2 linked regions of the Jeotgalibacillus aurantiacus genome follow. The protein of the gene in region 1 binds, or shares a complex with, the protein of each later gene. Links are inferred from orthologs where the notes say so. Each region holds a gene or a part of one and is shown on either strand. Other genes may lie near its edges.

What was found.
Region 2: the proteins of uvrB (region 1) and pcrA are in contact, whole or in part, in a crystal structure (PDB 7EGT), measured with the Thermus thermophilus proteins. The link is inferred for Jeotgalibacillus aurantiacus from one-to-one orthologs. Residues at the interface, in WP_096411307.1 of Thermus thermophilus: Glu23, Leu25, Arg26, Asp27, Gly28, Glu29, Arg30, Phe31, Arg55, Glu326, Asp327, Phe328, Glu379, Ser382, Gln383, His398, Gly400, Arg401; in WP_096412145.1 of Thermus thermophilus: His654, Arg656, Phe657, Gln666, Asp668, Glu669, Lys680, Arg681, Leu682, Ser683, Lys685, Tyr686, Ala687.

The regions. Positions count from the first base shown.
Region 1 is NZ_JACNMS010000001.1:34,605-44,698, reverse strand. What follows is about bases 1-2,896. They hold uvrB (excinuclease ABC subunit UvrB), read left to right. Parts: upstream 1-405; coding sequence 406-2,388; downstream 2,389-2,896. Other genes in these bases: uvrA (excinuclease ABC subunit UvrA), read left to right, coding at 2,396-2,896. Also shown: more of uvrA, read left to right, coding at 2,897-5,281; H7968_RS00245 (DUF4097 family beta strand repeat-containing protein), read left to right, coding at 5,505-6,746; H7968_RS00240 (hypothetical protein), read left to right, coding at 6,899-7,150; H7968_RS00235 (N-acetylmuramoyl-L-alanine amidase), read right to left, coding at 8,028-8,687; hprK (HPr(Ser) kinase/phosphatase), read left to right, coding at 8,849-9,784; lgt (prolipoprotein diacylglyceryl transferase), read left to right, coding at 9,796-10,094. UniProt on the Escherichia coli protein: The UvrABC repair system catalyzes the recognition and processing of DNA lesions. A damage recognition complex composed of 2 UvrA and 2 UvrB subunits scans DNA for abnormalities.
Region 2 is NZ_JACNMS010000005.1:22,030-32,230, forward strand. Bases 79-3,081 are described here. They hold pcrA (DNA helicase PcrA), read left to right. Parts: upstream 79-470; coding sequence 471-2,693; downstream 2,694-3,081. Other genes in these bases: H7968_RS14650 (heptaprenylglyceryl phosphate synthase), read left to right, coding at 79-412; ligA (NAD-dependent DNA ligase LigA), read left to right, coding at 2,790-3,081. In the rest of the region: more of H7968_RS14650, read left to right, coding at 1-78; more of ligA, read left to right, coding at 3,082-4,802; H7968_RS14665 (CamS family sex pheromone protein), read left to right, coding at 4,809-6,023; H7968_RS14670 (glycogen/starch/alpha-glucan phosphorylase), read right to left, coding at 6,753-9,140; glycogen synthase GlgA, read right to left, coding at 9,146-10,201. UniProt on the Escherichia coli protein: A helicase with DNA-dependent ATPase activity. Unwinds DNA duplexes with 3'-5' polarity. Translocates on single-stranded DNA with 3'-5' polarity. Initiates unwinding more efficiently from a nicked substrate than double-stranded DNA.

The sequences.
Region 1 (10,094 bases):
GGCAAGATTTAGTGAAACAGCGCTAAAGTATGTGTGCTTTTATGTTTTTCTGATTTCGAAATTTAGTAAATATCAATTCCTGAATTTTTTCTATAAATATATTTGGGAAAGAAACTATTTAAGGCCCGTCCTCATCCGCAGACTCCTGTGGCGGAAAGGGACAGGTGAAACCGATGTGCGAAGCACAGTGGGTTCACCGCCCGGCCACGGAAAGCGGAGGATGAGGACGGGCCGGGTTTGTAAAAGATCAAACATACGTTCCCTTTTTACTATCTTTTCTATATCCCACTATGCTAAACTTGAATGAGACAACAAATTTGAATTTTCCCCTGTTTCATTTCATGATAAAGGGTATGAATAGATAGAAGAGTTATTTTTGCATTTACAACAGGAGGCGTTTTTATTATGGTGCAGTCATTTGACCTTCAGTCATCTTACAAACCTGCGGGCGATCAGCCTGTAGCAATCAAAAAACTGGTAGAAGGTGTGGAAAAAAAGACACGCCATCAGACATTACTTGGGGCTACCGGTACAGGAAAAACCTTTACCATCTCAAATGTCATTCAGGAAGTAAAAAAACCGACGCTGGTCATTGCCCATAATAAAACGCTGGCAGGACAGCTATACAGTGAATTTAAAGAGTTCTTTCCAAACAATGCTGTAGAATATTTCGTCAGCTATTATGATTACTATCAGCCTGAGGCATATGTACCTCAGACCGATACTTTTATAGAAAAAGATGCAAGTATTAATGATGAAATCGATAAGCTCCGTCACTCGGCAACTTCCGCTTTATTTGAACGGGATGACGTCATCATTATCTCATCAGTTTCCTGTATTTACGGCCTCGGTTCTCCGGAAGAATATAAGGAGCTGGTTGTTTCACTGAGAGTCGGTATGGAGATAGAACGGAATCAACTGCTGAGAAGGCTCGTTGACATTCAGTATGAGCGGAATGACATTGCCTTTACCCGGGGGACTTTCCGTGTCCGTGGGGATGTAGTGGAAATTTTCCCTGCTAAAAATGATGAGCACTGTATCCGTGTGGAGTTTTTCGGAGATGAAATTGACCGGATACGCATGGTGGATGCACTGACTGGCGAGATTTTGGGTGACCGTGATCATGTTGCGATTTTCCCGGCTTCCCACTTTGTTACGCGTGAAGAAAAGATGAGAATTGCCATTGAAAACATCGAGAAAGAGCTTGAAGAGCAGCTGAAGGTTCTGAGAGAGGAAGATAAGCTTTTGGAAGCGCAGCGTCTCGAGCAGCGTACACGTTACGATCTTGAAATGATGAGAGAGATGGGGTTCTGTTCAGGCATTGAAAACTATTCCCGTCACCTGACATTACGGGAAGCAGGCGCAACACCTTATACGCTGCTTGATTATTTTCCGGATGATTTCCTGCTTGTCATTGATGAGTCGCATGTGACACTCCCACAGATCCGCGGCATGTTTAACGGTGACCAGGCGCGTAAAAAAGTGCTGGTGGATCACGGTTTCCGTCTACCGTCTGCGATGGATAACCGTCCTTTGCGTTTCGAAGAGTTTGAAAAGCATGTCAGCCGTGCGATTTATGTTTCAGCTACACCGGGTCCTTATGAGCTTGAACATACAAATGAAATGGTTGAACAGATTATCCGTCCGACGGGTCTGCTGGATCCGACCATTGAGGTACGTCCGAGTGAAGGACAAATTGATGATCTGCTCGGTGAAATCCAGGAGCGGATCGCGAAAAATGAACGGACACTCGTAACCACCCTGACGAAGAAGATGTCTGAAGATCTGACTGATTACCTGAAGGAAATCGGGATTAAGGTGCAGTATCTGCATTCTGAAATTAAAACGCTTGAACGGATTGAAATCATCCGTGACCTGCGTGTAGGTAAATATGATGTCCTGATTGGGATCAACCTCTTAAGGGAAGGATTGGATATTCCTGAGGTATCCCTCATTACCATTCTGGATGCCGATAAAGAAGGCTTTCTGCGCTCAGACCGTTCACTGATCCAGACGATTGGCCGTGCAGCGCGTAACTCAAATGGACATGTCATTATGTATGCTGATAAAATCACCGATTCCATGCAGCGGGCACTTGATGAAACGGCAAGGCGTCGTGAAAAGCAGATTGCTTATAATGAAGAACACGGCATTACACCGGTAACCATTAATAAAGCGATCCGTGATGTCATCCGTGCAACCCATGCTGCCGAGGAAGCCGAAGAGTATGTGTCACCGGCAGAGAAAATGAAGAAGCTGTCCAAGCCTGAACGGGCAAAAGTCATTGAGTCTATGGAAATCGAAATGAAGGAAGCAGCAAGGGCGCTTGACTTCGAAAAGGCTGCAGAGCTTCGTGATCTCATTTTAGAATTGAAAGCGGAAGGATGACCAGAACATGGTGAAAGACCATATTACGATACAGGGTGCCAGAGCCCATAACCTTAAAAATATTGATATCAAAATCCCAAGGGATAAGCTTGTCGTCATGACAGGCTTATCCGGCTCGGGGAAATCGTCGCTTGCTTTTGACACGATTTATGCAGAAGGGCAGCGCCGATACGTGGAATCACTTTCGGCTTATGCAAGACAGTTTCTTGGACAGATGGATAAACCGGATGTAGATACGATCGAAGGACTTTCACCGGCGATTTCCATTGACCAGAAAACGACGAGCCGAAACCCGCGTTCCACAGTTGGAACCGTAACCGAGATTTATGATTATCTGCGTCTGTTATTTGCACGGATTGGCAGACCGTTCTGTCCGGACCACGGTATTGAAATCACATCTCAGACGATTGAACAGATGGTGGACCGCATTTTTGAATATCCTGAAAGAACCAAGCTTCAGGTGCTTGCACCACTCGTTTCAGGACGTAAAGGGACGCATGCGAAAGTACTGGAAGATATTAAGAAGCAGGGGTACGTACGCGTCCGTGTAAACGGGGAAATGCGTGATATTAGCGAAGAGTTCGATCTGGATAAAAATAAAAAACATACGATTGAAGTGATTATTGACCGCATCGTTGTCAAAGAGGGATCTGAATCCCGACTCGCTGATTCACTGGAAACCGCGCTTCGACTTGCAGATGGGAATGTGATTGTAGACATTATCGGGGAAGAGGAAATTAAATTTAATGAGCATCACGCCTGTCCGGTCTGCGGTTTTTCAATTGATGAACTTGAGCCGCGTATGTTCTCGTTCAACTCGCCGTTTGGGGCATGTCCGGACTGTGATGGACTCGGTACAAAGCTTGAGGTGGATCTCGATCTAGTGATTCCTGATTGGAGCCGCACGCTGAAAGAGCATGCGATCGCTCCGTGGGAACCGACCAGCTCCAATTATTATCCTTCAATGCTTGAAGCTGTATGTAAGCATTACGATATTGATATGACTATTCCGGTTAAAAAGATCCCGAAAAAGAAAATGGATAAAATCCTCTACGGGTCAGGAAAAGATAAAATTTATTTCCGCTATGAAAATGATTTTGGTCAGGTAAGAGAAAACAATATTATTTTTGAAGGCGTACTGCCGAACGTGGAGCGCCGTTACAAGGAAACGAGCTCGGAATATATTCGTGAGCAGATGCAAAAGTACATGGCGCAGCAAAACTGTCCTTCCTGTGAGGGTCACCGCCTGAAGCGTGAGAGTCTTGCTGTAAAAGTGAACGATCTGCACATCGGACATGTCACCGCCTTTTCTATTGAAGAAGCGAGATCATTCTTCAGTGGTCTTTCCTTAACGGAAAAAGAAATGCAGATCGCACGCCTGATTATGCGTGAGATTAATGAGCGTTTAAGCTTTCTCGTAAATGTCGGACTTGACTATTTAACGTTAAGCCGTGCAGCAGGAACGCTGTCTGGCGGGGAAGCGCAGCGGATCAGACTGGCTACACAGATCGGGTCCCAGCTGACAGGCGTTCTTTACATTCTGGATGAGCCTTCCATCGGTCTGCATCAGCGTGATAACGACCGTCTGATCAGCACGCTGAAAAACATGCGTGACATAGGGAATACACTCATTGTTGTTGAGCATGATGAAGATACGATGGTAGCTGCCGATTATCTGATAGATATCGGACCTGGTGCCGGTGTCCATGGTGGAGAGGTTGTGGCCGCAGGTACACCTGAAGAAGTGATGAAAAATAAAAAATCGCTGACAGGCCAGTATTTATCCGGTGAGAAGTTTATTCCGCTGCCTGCTGAACGAAGAAAGCCTGCAGCGAAAAGAATGCTTGAAATTACCGGTGCTAAACAGAACAACCTGAAGGATATAAACGTGAAGATTCCACTTGGTCTGTTCACATCTGTAACAGGTGTTTCCGGTTCAGGGAAGAGTACGCTGATCAATAGCATTCTCCATAAATCGCTGGCCCAGAAGCTTCATAAATCTAAGGTGAAGCCGGGGGAGCATAAATCGATTAAAGGGGTTAATCATTTAGATAAAGTCATTGATATCGATCAGTCTCCAATTGGACGCACGCCGCGTTCAAATCCAGCGACTTATACGGGCGTATTCGATGATATTCGTGACGTGTTTGCCACAACGAACGAAGCAAAGGTCCGTGGGTACAAAAAAGGACGTTTCAGCTTTAATGTCAAAGGCGGAAGATGTGAAGCGTGCCGCGGAGACGGAATTATCAAAATTGAAATGCACTTCCTGCCTGATGTATACGTTCCTTGTGAGGTTTGTCACGGAAAACGGTATAACAGAGAGACGCTTGAAGTAAAATACAAGGGCAAAAATATTGCGGATGTGCTGGAGATGACGGTGGAGGATGGACTGAAGTTCTTCGAAAATATTCCGAAGATCAGCCGTAAGCTTCAGACGATTGTGGATGTTGGTCTTGGTTATATTACACTTGGTCAGCCTGCTACGACTTTATCCGGAGGGGAAGCCCAGCGTGTAAAGCTGGCCTCCGAATTGCACCGCCGTTCAACGGGACGTTCCCTTTATATTCTCGATGAACCGACAACGGGGCTGCACGTGGATGACATTTCCCGTCTATTGACTGTTTTACAGCGCCTTGTAGAAAACGGTGACTCAGTTCTGGTGATCGAGCATAATCTGGATGTCATTAAAGCATCTGATTATATTATTGATCTCGGTCCGGAAGGTGGCGACCGTGGTGGAACCATACTTGCCACAGGAACACCTGAAGATATTGCACAAGTGAAGGAATCCTACACAGGCAGTTATTTGAAGCCTGTACTGGAGCGGGATAGAAGCCGGATGGATGAACGGATGGCGAAGCGAACAGGTGAAGCAGTCACCTCATCGTAAAAATAAGCCCGCAGAATGATGGGCCACTCAGTCTTCAGACCGGTGGCCCATTTGTTTTCTTTTGCCATACTAGGGATGAAGCCAACGCAGTGATCCAACCCCCTGAAATGTGCCATGCTGATAAAAAATGAAACCTTTCGTTGGGCTGCTGCGTATAATCAGTCAGAGACCGTTCCACACAGTTGTTATGGCAATTTCAAACACAAGGAGAGTGTCAAATACGATGGAAAACGAACGTAAACGCATTTTAAGTATGGTTGAAAAAGGCACGATTACAGCATCAGAGGCATTAACTCTTTTAGAAGCACTGGAAAAAGAGCCGAAGAAAGAGTCATCGTCTTCATACAGCACACAGGAAGAATCGAAAACGTCCGGCCAAACGCATCAGAAATCCGGATCCTCTTATTCTGAACCTCATCAGGAGCAGAAGCGGTCTAAGAAAACCGACTTCCCATTTAACTTTGAGGATCTGTTCGGCGGTTCGAAAATGAGTGGGAGTAAATCAAGCGCTGAGAAAACGAAGAAATCAGTGAATCAGTCTACTGAGAAACTGATGGATTTTGTTCAGACTGCTTTCGACAAAGTCAAAGGGATGGATCTTGAATTCAATATGGGTCCTTCACTCGAGTTCAAGCATGTGTTTGAATCTGAAAACACGGAGCTGCTCGATATTGAGGTCAGCATTGCAAATGGTAAAGTGACGATCCGTCCGTGGGATGAGGATTTTGTCCGCGCAGAATGTGAGGTGAAGGTGTACCGTTCAGAGGATCAGCAAAAAGCGGTGAATCAGCTGAAGGAGCAGGTTGTATTTGAGACGAAATTCAAAAAGCTCCGCTATTTATCGGATCTGAAAATGATCAAGCTTGATACAGTGTTGTATGTGCCAAAAGCGAACTATGACCGCTGGGATATCCGTCTGTTTAACGGGAAATTCCACGGTGATGGCGGGAATGTTAATAAAGTGAAGGTGAAAACCGCTAACGGAAAAATTGAGCTGTCCAATATGCTGGTAGAAAAAGCGGAGCTTGAAACAGCCAATGGCGGTATTGAAGTCACGAACGCACGTGCAGACTACATTGATGTGGATTCTGTGAATGGCAAGGTGGTTCTTGAAGGAGCGATTGATGCTGTTGATGCGCAGTCGGTAAATGGAAAGATCAGCGTAACAACGACAAGCACAACCGCCCGTAAAATCGATGCTTCCACGCTTGCAGGAGCGATTGAAATTACGGTTCCGGATGAGCTTTCTCTTGATGGTACATTAAAATCAAACTTCGGGAAATTCCATGTAGACTTTAATGATATGGACCATGTGGAAGAACGTGAAGAAATGATGCAGCGTAAGTTACATTTCACACGTAATCGGGAACATGCATCGAAATTACTGCTTGAAGCCGATGCTAAAACCGGCACGATCAGCATACATTCATCTAAAGGGAAAAATGAAACCAAATCAGACGTTTAAACGTCTAATAAGATGACCAGGTTTAACAGCGTAACAGCCCCTCCGTTTTCGTCCCCCCAGACTGACGGAGGGGCTTTTTCTATTTTAAGAAATGTTTTTTATGAGGCCTAAGATGGTATAGTAAGATTAATTACATAAGGCAGGTGATCGGGGTGGAAACGTTTATTAAAAGAATCATGTGGTTCGGGTTCGGAACGGTAGGAGCTTCTATGCTTGGAATAGGCGTACTGTTTACAGTGCTGGCTCTTTTCACATGGAATACGGATATCATCGGGTTTTTTAAATGGATCCTGCTGATTTTTTATTGGGCAGTAGGCGGTATCGGTCTGCTTGGTGCTCTTGGGATTCTGGCAGTAGGGTTAAAGCTGAGGTTTTCGTCCTCCAGTAAAGAAACCGTGGCATAAAAAAAGGGATCAAACTCAACATTGAGTTTGATCCCTTTTTTTATGTGACACTTCATGAAATGCTACGCACTATTTAGTGAATGTAAGGTTTATCAAATTACTGTTAAAAGCCGTGAATTTTCTGTCGTAACGACAACGCTTTCTGTTGATCGCCAGGCTGTTTATGTCGCCTCCCTTTAAAACAAGCGAGGCCTTGTCGTAAGAGCGCGCGGTCTTGTCATAAGCTTCAGTTTTAATGTTGATCGCGAGCAGATTTCTGTTGATAGAAGGAAAGAATGTGTTGTAAGAGCGGTATGAATTGTCGAAAAGAACTCGCGCTGCTCGCGTGACAAACAGAAGGTGTTTTGTTTATGGGTTGTGGACCGAATTGTTGATCGCTGAGTCATTTCTGTTGAAAGCACTTGGCTTTCTGTCGACCGCCAGGCTGTTTATGTCGACTCCCTTTAAAACAAGCGCGATCTTGTCGTAAGCTTCAGCTTTAATGTTGATCGCGAGCAGATTTCTGTCGCTAGAAGCAGCGAATGTGTTGTAAGAGCGGTATGAATTGTAGAAAAGAGATTGCGCTGCTCGCGTGACAAACAGAAGGTGTTTTGTTTTGGGGTTGTGGACCGAATTGTTGATCGTTGAGTCATTTCTGTTGAAAGCGCTCGGCTTTCTGTCGACCGCCAGGCTGTTTATGTCGACTCCCTTTAAAACAAGCGCGATCTTGTCGCAAGCTTCAGTTTTAATGGTGATCGCGAGCAGATTTCTGTCGCTAGAAGCATCGAATGTGTTGTAAGAGCGGTATGAATTGTCGAAAAGAGATTGTACTGCTCGCGTTCCGACAATTCATGAAGAGTGCATCATTCAAGCAAACCGCTTGTGAGACATTGAGAGGTCATTTCTCCATAATCATTGCATCAAACCCAGCATTCTTCAAAGCTTGTGCCTGCTTTTTCGCATTTTCAATCGAGCTGAATGCACCTGTCTGGACGAGATACAGTGTTTTTTTGACACCGATAAAGGTAAGGATAGCGGCTGCGATGGTGTGACCGCAGAGGGTCCGGTAATCCTCACTGGCCAGGAGCTTTTTTTCTTCTCTATTGGTCATAAAGCCGCATTCAATTAACACCGCAGGCATGACGGTTTCTCTCAGAACGTGAAAATTTGCCGTTTTGATGCCGCGGTCTTTACGCCGTGTCTCTTTAATGAGTGAGTAGTGAACGGCTTCTGCAAGAGACCTTGACTGCGAGTCGTTTTTTGAGTGGATATACGTTTCGATCCCGTGGACGTCATTCCAGTTTCCTGATCCATAAGCATTGGCGTGAATAGAGATAAACAGCGCTGCTTTTTCGCGATTGGCCAGGTCTGTCCGCTCTTTTAATGGAACGTCCCGGTCATCGCGATGCGTCAAGATGGTTCGTATTCCTTGTGATTCGAGCTTCTTTCTTGCAGCCTGGCAGACAGCCCGGTTAAAGGCAAACTCTCTCATCCCATCCGGACTTCTTTTACCCGGTGTGTTGTAGCTGTGACCTGCATCAAGAACAATCGTTGCCATAGAGTTCCTCCTCGTCAATCAAGTTGCATCATGAAAAAGATCGTATGACGAGTGGAAATCAGACACCTTTTCACAGGATGTTTCGGTCATCTAATCTAGTGAATCAATTTTCAAAGTGCTACAATAGACAGTATGTGAGAAAACATGCAAGGAGGCTTCTTATGCCAAAGGTAACGACGAATGATATTATTGAAAAATTTGGTCTGGAGCTCGTCAGTGGGGAAGAAGGGATTCACCGTCCTGTAACGACGAGTGATATTTCAAGACCCGGACTCGAGATGGCGGGTTATTTCAGCTATTATCCGGCTGAGCGGATTCAGCTGCTTGGACGAACGGAAATGTCTTTTTATGAGCTTCTTTCGACTGATGAAAAGAAGGATCGGATGGGCCAGCTCTGTACGGACAATACACCGGGGATTATTTTATCCCGCGATATAGAGGTTCCGGCTGAGTTAATTGAAGCTTCTGAACGTAATCAGGTGCCTGTGATGAAGACGCCTGTGAAGACAACGCGGTTCTCAAGCCGTCTGACAAATTTCCTTGAAAGTAAGCTTGCGCCATCCACTGCCCTGCATGGTGTGCTGGTTGATATTTATGGAGTCGGTGTACTGATCACAGGGAAGAGCGGTGTCGGTAAAAGTGAAACCGCACTCGAGCTCGTCAAGCGTGGTCACCGACTTGTAGCGGATGATAGCGTGGAGATTCGTCAGGAGGATACAGATACGCTGATCGGTTCTTCACCTGAGTTGATTGAGCATTTGCTTGAAATCCGCGGACTCGGCATCATCAATGTGATGACGTTGTTTGGTGCGGGTGCTGTCCGCAGCCATAAGCGGGTGACGCTGGTGATTGATCTTGAAATCTGGGATAAGACGAAGCAGTACGATCGTCTTGGTCTGGATGAAGAGACGATGAGAATTATCGATACAGACGTCACGAAAATTACGCTGCCGGTTCGTCCCGGACGAAACCTGGCCGTTATCATTGAAGTCGCTGCGATGAATTTCCGTTTGAAGCGGATGGGAATGAATGCGGCTGAGCAATTCTCAAACCGATTAAATGACATCATTGTAGATGGAGATCATGACGATATTTAGGAGGAAATCAGATGCTTTTTACTGCACAGCCCATTGATCCGGTTGCGTTCAGTATCGGCCCATTAAGTGTTGCCTGGTATGGACTGATTATCGGAACGGGGATTGTTCTTGGATATATACTTGCTAATCGCGAGGCGGATCGCCTTGGTATGCCAAAAGATATGTTTGCTGACCTGCTAATCTGGGCCGTTCCGATTGCGATCATTTCAGCGCGGATTTATTATGTTGCGTTTCAGTGGGATTTTTATTCCCAGAATCCAGGTGCGATTATTCAAATCTGGAATGGCGGGATTGCGATTCACGGAGCGCT
Region 2 (10,201 bases), on another replicon or contig:
TCCGAAGTGGATTACAGGGCTGCACCATGAGGCGATTAAGGAGCATGGTGACCTGATGAACTGGGAAGAACTTTTAGCTGAAGGATATGTGATTTTGAACCCGGATTGCAAAGCGGCACGCCTGACAAACGCAGAGGTACCGAAAAGTGACGATGATGTCATTGCCTATGCACGCATGGCCGAGCGCTTGTTTTCGCTTCCGGTTTTTTATATGGAATACAGCGGGATGTATGGTGATCCAAAGCTTGTTGAAAAGGTGAGCCGTGAGCTTGAATCTGCCGTGTTATTTTACGGCGGTGGGATCCGTTCGGTAAAAGAGGCAGAGGAAATGGCTGAACATGCTGATGTCATTGTCGTTGGTAACATTATTTATGAGAATCTGAATGAGGCACTGAAAACAGTTTTAAAATAAATGCCGCAAACAGACAAGTTACGATATAATAAGAACAAATGTTCGAGGTGGTGCGATTATGCAATTTTTAACTGACCGGCTTTTAAAGGGAATGAACCCTGAGCAGGCAAGAGCGATTAAGGCAACGGAGGGTCCGCTTTTAATTATGGCAGGTGCCGGATCCGGGAAGACTAGAGTACTGACACACAGGATTGCGTATTTGATGATTGAAAAAGGGGTTGCTCCTTACAATATTCTGGCGATCACTTTTACCAACAAAGCCGCCCGTGAAATGAAAAACCGTGTCGGCAGCATTCTTGGAGGTGCTTCTGAGGATGTCTGGATTTCCACTTTTCACTCCATGTGTGTGAGGATTTTACGAAGAGACATTGACCGAATCGGTTATAACCGCAATTTCACAATTCTCGATTCCACGGATCAGCAATCTGTTATTAAGGCAATCCTGAAGGATAAAAACCTGGATCCGAAAAAATTTGATCCAAGAGGCATTCTGGCTGCGATCAGTTCGGCAAAAAATGAACTCACGACGCCTGAACAGTTTGCCAAGGATGCAGGAAGCTATTATGACCAGACGATCAGCGAGGTGTTCACTGAATATCAGCGGCGTCTGAGAAAAAATTCTGCGCTTGATTTTGACGATCTGATTATGCAGACAATTCATTTATTTGAGCGTGTTCCTGAAGTGCTTGAGAACTATCAGCGGAAATTCCAGTACATTCACGTGGACGAGTATCAGGATACGAACCGCGCGCAGTATTTGCTTGTAAAGCTTTTAGCGTCACGCTTTAAAAATCTTTGTGTCGTAGGGGATTCCGACCAGTCGATCTACCGCTGGCGCGGGGCGGATATTACGAATATCCTTTCATTTGAAAAGGACTATCCGAATGCGACCGTTATTCTTCTTGAGCAGAATTACCGCTCAACTGAAAACATCCTCGATGCGGCAAACGCCGTCATAAAGAACAACCCGAACCGGAAGCCGAAAAATCTGTGGACGGATAAAAAGGGTGGTCAGAAAATCACCTATTACCGTTCCGACAGCGAGCAGGGGGAAGGTCAGTTTGTAGCCGGGAAAATCAATGAGCTCGTACGCTCCGGCGTCCGTAAGCCGTCTGACTTTGCCATTCTGTACCGTACGAACGCCCAGTCCCGTGTGATGGAGGAAGTACTCATGAAATCCAACATTGAGTACACGATCGTCGGCGGCACGAAGTTCTATGACAGAAAAGAAATCAAGGATCTGCTAGCCTACCTTCGTTTAATCGCGAATCCGGACGACGATATCAGTCTGACGCGTGTGATTAACGTACCGAAAAGAGGTGTCGGTTCAACGTCTGTTGATAAAATCGCGAACTATGCGCGTGATAACGATATGTCTATGATTGAGGCGCTTGGTCTCGCTGACTTCGTTGGTCTGAGCGGAAAGGCAGCGAAGGCTGTGCTTGAATTCAGGGAACTGATTCAGAATATGACGCAAATGCAGGAGTATTTGTCTGTCACTGAGCTTGTTGAGGATATTTTAGAGAAGTCAGGTTACCGTGACGCGCTGCAGGCTGAAAAAACAATTGAAGCACAAAGCCGTCTTGAGAACATTGATGAGTTTTTATCTGTTACAAAAGCGTTTGAGGAAGCCAATGATGATAAGAGTCTGATTGCGTTTCTGACGGACCTTGCACTCGTAGCGGACATCGACCAGCTCGACAAAGATGACGCACCACTCGATGCTGTCACGTTAATGACGCTTCACTCAGCCAAGGGACTTGAGTTTCCGGTTGTCTTTTTAATGGGACTTGAGGAAGGGGTTTTCCCTCACAGCCGTTCACTGATGGAGGAAGTGGAGATGGAGGAAGAGCGCCGTCTCGCCTACGTTGGGATTACGCGGGCTGAAGAAGAATTATTTATCACAAATGCCCAGATGAGAACATTGTTTGGACGCACGAATATGAACCCTGTGTCACGCTTCATTGCGGAGATCCCGTCTGAACTTCTTGAGGAACCGATGAAAAAGGAAGCCAACCCTTTTGGTCTCGGAGGATCACCGCGTCCAACCGCACAGCCGCGTAAAGCACCTGTGCGCCGTCCGGTTCAGCGGACAACAGGTGGCAGTGATATCGGCTGGAGCGTCGGAGATAAAGCGCAGCATGGTAAATGGGGAACAGGCACCGTCGTCAGTGTTAAAGGGGAAGGTGACTCCATGGAGCTTGATATTGCATTTCCAAGCCCAACCGGCATTAAACGTCTGCTGGCCAAGTTTGCACCGGTTACGAAGGTAAGCGGCTAATGAAAAGCGCCCGTTTATAACGGGTGTTTTTATTGAAAGCCGGATCATCCTGTCAATACAATGTAAACCATCCAATGAAATGAGAGGAATGACACTATGGACCCATCCATTCAAAAACGCGTTCAGGAACTTCATGACAAGCTGAATCAGTACAATTATGAATATCATGTCCTGGATCAGCCGTCGGTTCCTGATTCCGAGTACGATCAGCTTTTAAACGAGCTGAAGGAGATTGAACAGCAATATCCTGAACTGATCACAGAGGACTCCCCGACCCAGCGTGTTGGCGGAGCCGTACTGGAGCAGTTCTCAAAGGTTGAACACCGCACGCCAATGCTCAGTCTTGGAAATGCATTTAACGAAGCGGACCTGCGGGACTTTGACCGTAAAGTCAGACAGGCTGTAGGTGACAATATTGCTTACAGCTGTGAGTTGAAAATTGATGGTCTTGCGGTTTCACTCCGCTATGAAAATGGTGTGTTTATGCAGGGTGCGACAAGGGGAGACGGATCGGTTGGTGAGGATATTACAGCCAATCTGAAGACAATCAGGTCGATCCCTCTGCGCCTGAAGAATCCGTTATCCATTGAAGTGCGGGGAGAAGCCTTCATGCCGAAATCCTCATTTGTTAAATTGAATGAGGAAAAAGAAAAGCGTGAAGAAGCTGCCTTTGCCAATCCGCGTAATGCAGCAGCAGGCTCACTGCGTCAATTGGATCCGAGAATTGCCGCATCACGTAACCTGGATATTTTCCTTTACGGTATTGGTGATCCGGGTGAAACGGGGATCAATTCGCAAAGTGAAGGCATGCAGTTATTAAATGAAAATGGCCTGAAGACGAATCCTGAACGCAAAACGTGCGGGACGATTGAAGAGGTTATTGACTATGTCAACAGCTGGGTGGAAAAGCGTGCTGAACTGCAGTATGACATTGATGGCATTGTCATCAAGGTAGATTCTCTTTCTCAGCAGGAGGAGCTTGGTTTCACTGCAAAAAGTCCACGCTGGGCGATCGCCTACAAATTCCCGGCAGAAGAAGTCATCACGATTCTTCATGATATTGAGCTGAGTATTGGACGGACCGGTGTACTAACACCGACTGCCATTTTAGAGCCGGTGCGTGTAGCAGGAACAACGGTGCAAAGAGCATCACTTCATAACGAGGACCTGATCCGTGAAAAGGATATCCGTCTCGGTGATCATGTCATTGTGAAAAAAGCAGGCGATATCATTCCTGAGGTAGTCAGTGTGATCACGGATCGCAGAACAGGGGATGAAAAGGAATTTACGATGCCGACACATTGTCCTGCCTGTGACAGCGAGCTTGAGCGGCTGGAAGGGGAAGTAGCACTCCGCTGCCTCAACCCGAAATGTCCGGCACAAATTCAGGAGGGTCTGACTCATTTTGTATCCCGCAATGCTATGAACATAGATGGACTAGGGGAAAAGGTCATTGCCCAGCTATTTAAGGAAAATCTGATTGAAGATGTAGCAGACCTCTATCGTTTAACGAAGGAGCAGCTCATTCAACTAGAACGAATGGGTGAGAAATCTGTTGAGAATCTCCTGACTGCCATTGAGGCATCCAAGAAAAACTCTATGGAGAAGCTGCTGTTTGGACTCGGGATCCGCCATGTAGGAGCCAAAGCAGCCAAAACGATTTCAGAGCATTTCCGCTCTATTGACAAGCTGCGTGAAGCAACTGTGGACGATTTGTTACAAATCGATGAAATCGGAAACAAAATGGCTGATGCAATCGTCACATATTTTGAGAACGAAGAAGTACAGGAATTAATCGAAGAACTCCGTGAAAATGGTGTGAATCTTACTTATACAGGTCCTAAAAAAGAGCGGATGGAATCTGTTGAGTCTGCTTTCACAGGAAAAACGATAGTATTAACTGGGAAGTTAGCTCAATTGACACGTGATGAAGCGAAAGAGAAAATAGAACTGTTAGGTGGAAAAGTGACCGGTAGTGTTAGTAAAAAGACAGATCTTCTTGTTGCAGGAGAAGATGCCGGCTCTAAATTGACGAAAGCACAGGATTTAAATATTACGATCTGGGATGAGCAGCAGCTCATTGACGAAATAACCAAACAAGAGGTGTAGCATTTCATGAAAAAGTGGATAGCCGCAGTAACGGGTGCTTCCTTGCTGCTGGGAGGGTGTATGCCATCTTTTCAGCAGGAAGATGAGGTTATCCAGGAGAACGCGCCGGAAGAATCGGAAGAACAGACTGTCATCATTCCAAACTTCCAGATATCTGACGAATATTACCGGACCTTATTGCCATACGAACCATCCCCTTCACGCGGAATGGTCGTGAATAATCTGCAGACGAATTACGATATTGCAGAATTTGAAAGTGGACTGATGCGTGTTGCGCAGCAGAACTTTGATCCTGAAACGCACTTTTTCCAGGCAGGACAGTTCCTGGACAGTGATACGATAACAAGCTGGTTGAACCGTGAGTTTACCGATGCGCAGCTTCAGGAGTATGACATGGAGCCTGAAGAGAATGTAGGGTTGAACCCGGTTGATGCCGGTGGAGAAAACCGTGAGCAGCGGGCGAAGGAAAGTCCGATTTATTTAGCTCATATTCTTGAACATAACTACTTTGTGAAATCTGAAGAGGATGAATCGAAGGTAAGGCTCGGTGGTGTTGTGCTTGGGCTCGCGATGAATTCTGTTTACTACTATCAGAACGATAATGATCCATTCGGCCCAACATTTGAGGAGCCGATTCCTGATGCTGAGATTGAAGAGCAGGGAAGACAAATGGCGCAGGAAGTACTTCAGCGCCTTCGTCAAATGGCCGCAGATGATCCGGAAAAAGCAGCGCTGGCGGATGTTCCGGTCACCATTGCATTATTTAAGCAGGAGCCGAGAACGACTGTTATTCCTGGTAACTTCATTGGTTACGCGTCAGCGGACGGGGGAAGTAATGAGCTTGGTGATTGGAATGAGATGAATGAGAATTATGTATTATTCCCTTCAGCTGAAGCACAAGAGAATTACAGAGATGATGAAACTGCATTCCTGAATTTCAAACAGGATGTGGAAACGTACTTCCCTAATTTCAATAGTGTGATTGGAACAGGATTATACCGGGGAGATCAGCTGGAGAATCTGAAAATTGACATTCCAATTCAGTTTTATGGGAAATCAGAGATTATCGGATTTACCCAGTATGTAGCCGGACGTCTTGTTGATTTGTTCCCTGAGTATTTTGATATTGAGGTGAGCATTACGTCAATTAATGGTCCTGAGGCACTGATTATTAAGGAACCGAATGACACAGAGCCGTTTGTTCATATTTATGAGCAGTGATGTTTAAGTAGCTCTACAAATCCGGGCCGGTCTCATCCTTCGCTTTCCGTTGTCTAGCTCCGACGGGCAGGGACTAGCAAACTTCCCGTCCTCTCGTTCGATAAGTCAACATCAGCTCACTACGTTCGCTGTGTTTCCTTTATCTTCGTCGAGGCCAGTCCAGTTTGTACGTCCCTAAACGCCCGCCTCCGCTTTTCTAAGGCCGCGCGGTGAGCCAGCTAGTGCTTCGCACATCGGTTTCACCTGACTCTTTCCGCCGTAGGAGTCTACGGATGCCGCCGGACCTTTGTGAAGTATTCTGATCCAATGATTTTTGCGTGAAGGAACAATATTAAAAGACTGTTACTTGAGATCATCAAGTGCCCCTGCGGTTGCAGGGGTTTTTTGATGAGGCTTGTTAAATAAAGGAGATGAGTTGTTTTAAAATGAGGATATTAATGGCCTTGTGATTTCTGTTGTTAGCATAGTCACTTCTGTTGCTAGGAAGTCACTTTATGTCGCTAGGCTGTTGAAGATGACATGATATGTTGATAGCAGGAGAATTTCTGTTGATAGACACTTGAAATCTGTCGATAGACCGATTTGTTTTGTTAATAGGGTAACAATTTCTGTTGATGGCTTTCATAAGAGCATCTAAGATCCTAAAAGCATGCTCCTCCAAAACTAATGGTGTTTCGTTTTAATATCAAAAAGGCTGAGACAGCATCGCTGTCTCAGCCTTTTTAAGTGTTACAGCTTCCAAATATCCTCAGCATACTGCTTGATCGTCCGATCGCTTGAGAAGAAGCCGGAGCGGGCGATGTTGTGAATGCTTGAGGTTAGCCATTCTTTTCGCTTTTGATAGGCAGCGGTGATATCCTGCTGAGCGGTGACGTACGCATCAAAATCCTTTAAGAGGAAGTATTGATCATTTTCCATCAGCAGTGAGTCTGAGATCATATCAAAATCATAGTAGGAATCAGGGAAGAATCCTGATGTCAGCTGGTCAATGACTTTTTTGATGCGCGGATCCCCGTGATAGTAGTCATAGGAGTGATAACCGCCGTGCTTTTCGTAGCGCATGACTTCCTGAGCAGTCAGTCCGAAGATAAAGATATGTTCAGGACCTGTCAGTTCGCCAATTTCGACGTTGGCACCATCAAGCGTACCGAGTGTGAGGGCGCCATTCATCATGAATTTCATATTACCGGTTCCTGATGCTTCTTTACTTGCTGTTGAAATCTGTTCGCTGATATTTGTTGCGGGAATGATTTTTTCAGCGAGTGATACACGGTAGTTTTCAAGGAAGACCACAGTCAGGTAATCCTTTGAAAGCGGGTCGTTGTTCACCAGGTTCGCAACGGAATGAATCAGCTTGATGACCTTCTTGGCGTATTCATACCCAGGTGCTGCCTTTGCTCCGAATATAAACGTTTGCGGATAAGGCTTGAAGGAGGAATCCTCTTTCATCCGGTTATACAGGTGCATCACATGCAGAATGTTCAAAAGCTGTCGCTTGTAGGCGTGCAGACGTTTGATCTGCACATCAAAGATTGAATCAGGGTTTACGGTAATGCCATTGCGATCTTTGATAATGTCAGCGAGTGCCACTTTTTTATCGTATTTAATCTGATCAATTTTTTTCTGGAACGACGCATCCTCTGCAAACGGGATAAGGGCATCGAGCTTTTGTGTATCCTTGATCCAATCCGTTCCGATTGCGTCATTGATGGCAGAAGTCAGCTCAGGGTTCGCCTGAAGCAGCCATCTGCGGTGCGTAATACCATTTGTTTTGTTATTGAAACGGTGAGGATAAAACTCATGGAAGTTTTTCATCTCACGCATTTTCAGGATTTCGGTATGAAGTCTGGCTACGCCATTGACACTGTGACTTCCTACAATCGACAGGTGCGCCATTTTTACGAAGCCGTGTGCGATCACAGCCATTGACTCGATACGGTCCCAGTCACCCGGATAGGCTTCCCACAGCTCTTCACAAAAGCGGCGGTTGATTTCTTCGATGATCTGATAAATTCTCGGGAAGAGAGGACGGAAAAGGTCAACGGACCATTTCTCAAGTGCTTCTGACAAAATTGTGTGGTTAGTGTATGAGATCGTTTCCGTCACGATACTCCACGCTTCTTCCCAGCGCATCCCTTCGTCATCCATCAAAATCCGCATCAGCTCAGGTATGGCAAGAGCAGGATGAGTATCGTTAATGTGAATCGCAATGTGTTCATGCAGTTCGTACAGGTCGCAATGATTTTCCTTGTAATCACGCAGAATACTGGCAAGGCTTGCCCGGACGAGAAAATACTGCTGTTTCAGACGCAGTATTTTTCCTTCATCAGACATGTCATTTGGATAAAGGAATTCAGAAACCTGCTCCGTATCCCGTTTATATTGCATAAAGTCCTTATGTGACGGGAAATTCTTTGAGGGCTCTGCTCCCCAAAGACGTAATGTATTAACCCGGTCCGTATCATATCCGATCACGGGCATATCGAACGGAACAGCCAGAATGGTCTCGGCATTTTCGTGCTTAAAGATCATCCGGCCTTTTTCCTCTGTCCATGAAACGCTGCCCCAGTAAGGAACTTCTACTGCAAGGTCAGGCTTTCGGACTTCCCAGACGTTACCGTTACGTAACCATTGTTCAGGAAGTTCTACCTGATATCCGTCAATAATTTTTTGTTCAAACAGACCATGCTTATACCGGATCCCGTGACCATGACCGGCCATGGAAAGAGAAGCCATAGAATCTAAAAAGCAGGCGGCCAGACGTCCAAGACCGCCGTTACCCAGTCCTGCATCTGCCTCTGCTTCCTCAAGGTCACTCAGGCTGATATCAAGGTCTGCGAGGCCTTCTTCCACAATTTCTTTTACACCCAGGTTAACGAGTGAGCTCACCAGCAGTCTGCCAAGAAGAAACTCAATGGATAAATAGTACACCTCTTTATGGTCCCCTTTGCGGGTATGTTCATTAGAGGCGATCCAGTTGGTACTGACGTATTCCCGTACCATCATGCCAAGCGTCTGGTATTGGTGCTGCTTGGTTGATTGTTCAAATGACAGGCCGGATGATTGCTCCAGCCGCTGCAAGAAGGCGGTTTTGAACGCATTTTTATCACGGAACATTTGTGTTAGTTCCTCCCTTGAAGTCGCTGATATAGCGTCTGATATTCGCCTGCTGAACGTGCCCAGCTGTAATCACCGGACATGGCATTTTCCTGCAGCTTCGGCCAGACGTTCTGATCTTTATAGTAGGAGAGCGCCCGTTTAATCGTGTGCTTCATATCATGTGCATTGTAATTTGTAAATGTGAATCCGTTACCGGTCTCATCTGCTTCATTCCAAGAGTGAACGGTATCATTCAATCCACCCGTTTCGCGGACAATCGGAATGGTTCCATACTGCAGGGAAATGAGCTGACTCAGTCCACACGGTTCAAACAGCGACGGCATCAGGAAGTAATCGGCACCGGCATAAATCCGGTGGGCAAGTGCTTCTGAAAAACCGATATAAACCCCTGTTTTTTCAGGAAAAGCTGTTGCCAAATAATGAAAGTATCCTTCAAATTCAGGATCACCGCTGCCCAAAACTACAAGCTGGAACGCCTCTTCATTAATCAGTTCATGCATGACACGTTTGACGAGAGACAAGCCTTTTTGTTCAGTCAGTCTTGTGACCATGGCGATCACAGGAACAGAATCTGTAACAGGTAAATTAAATTCCTTTTGGAGTGCTTTTTTATTTTCTTTCTTATCAGCCACAGTTTTCAGGGAATAAGGTTTTGTAATATAAGAGTCAAGCTCCGGGTGATAGCTTTCTGTATCAATCCCGTTTAATATCCCTGAAAGCTTAAAGGACTGATCACGTAAAAGTCCGTCCAGCTTTTCACCGAAGAAATGGGTCTGGATTTCGTCTTTATAAGTCGGGCTCACGGTTGTAAGTGCATTAGAACTTAGGATTGCCCCCTTCATAAAACTTACCGCGCCGTTAAACTCAAGTTCACCGGAATGGAAATAGTGATCCTCAAGGTTTAACAGGTCGCCAAGAATACTTTGAGGGAAGAGACCCTGAAATTGCAGGTTATGAATCGTGAAAACGGTTTTCATGGATTTATAAAATGAGTCCTGCTTATATTTCCGGTCAAGCAGAAAAGGTACTATCCCTGTGTGCCAGTCGTGACAATGAAT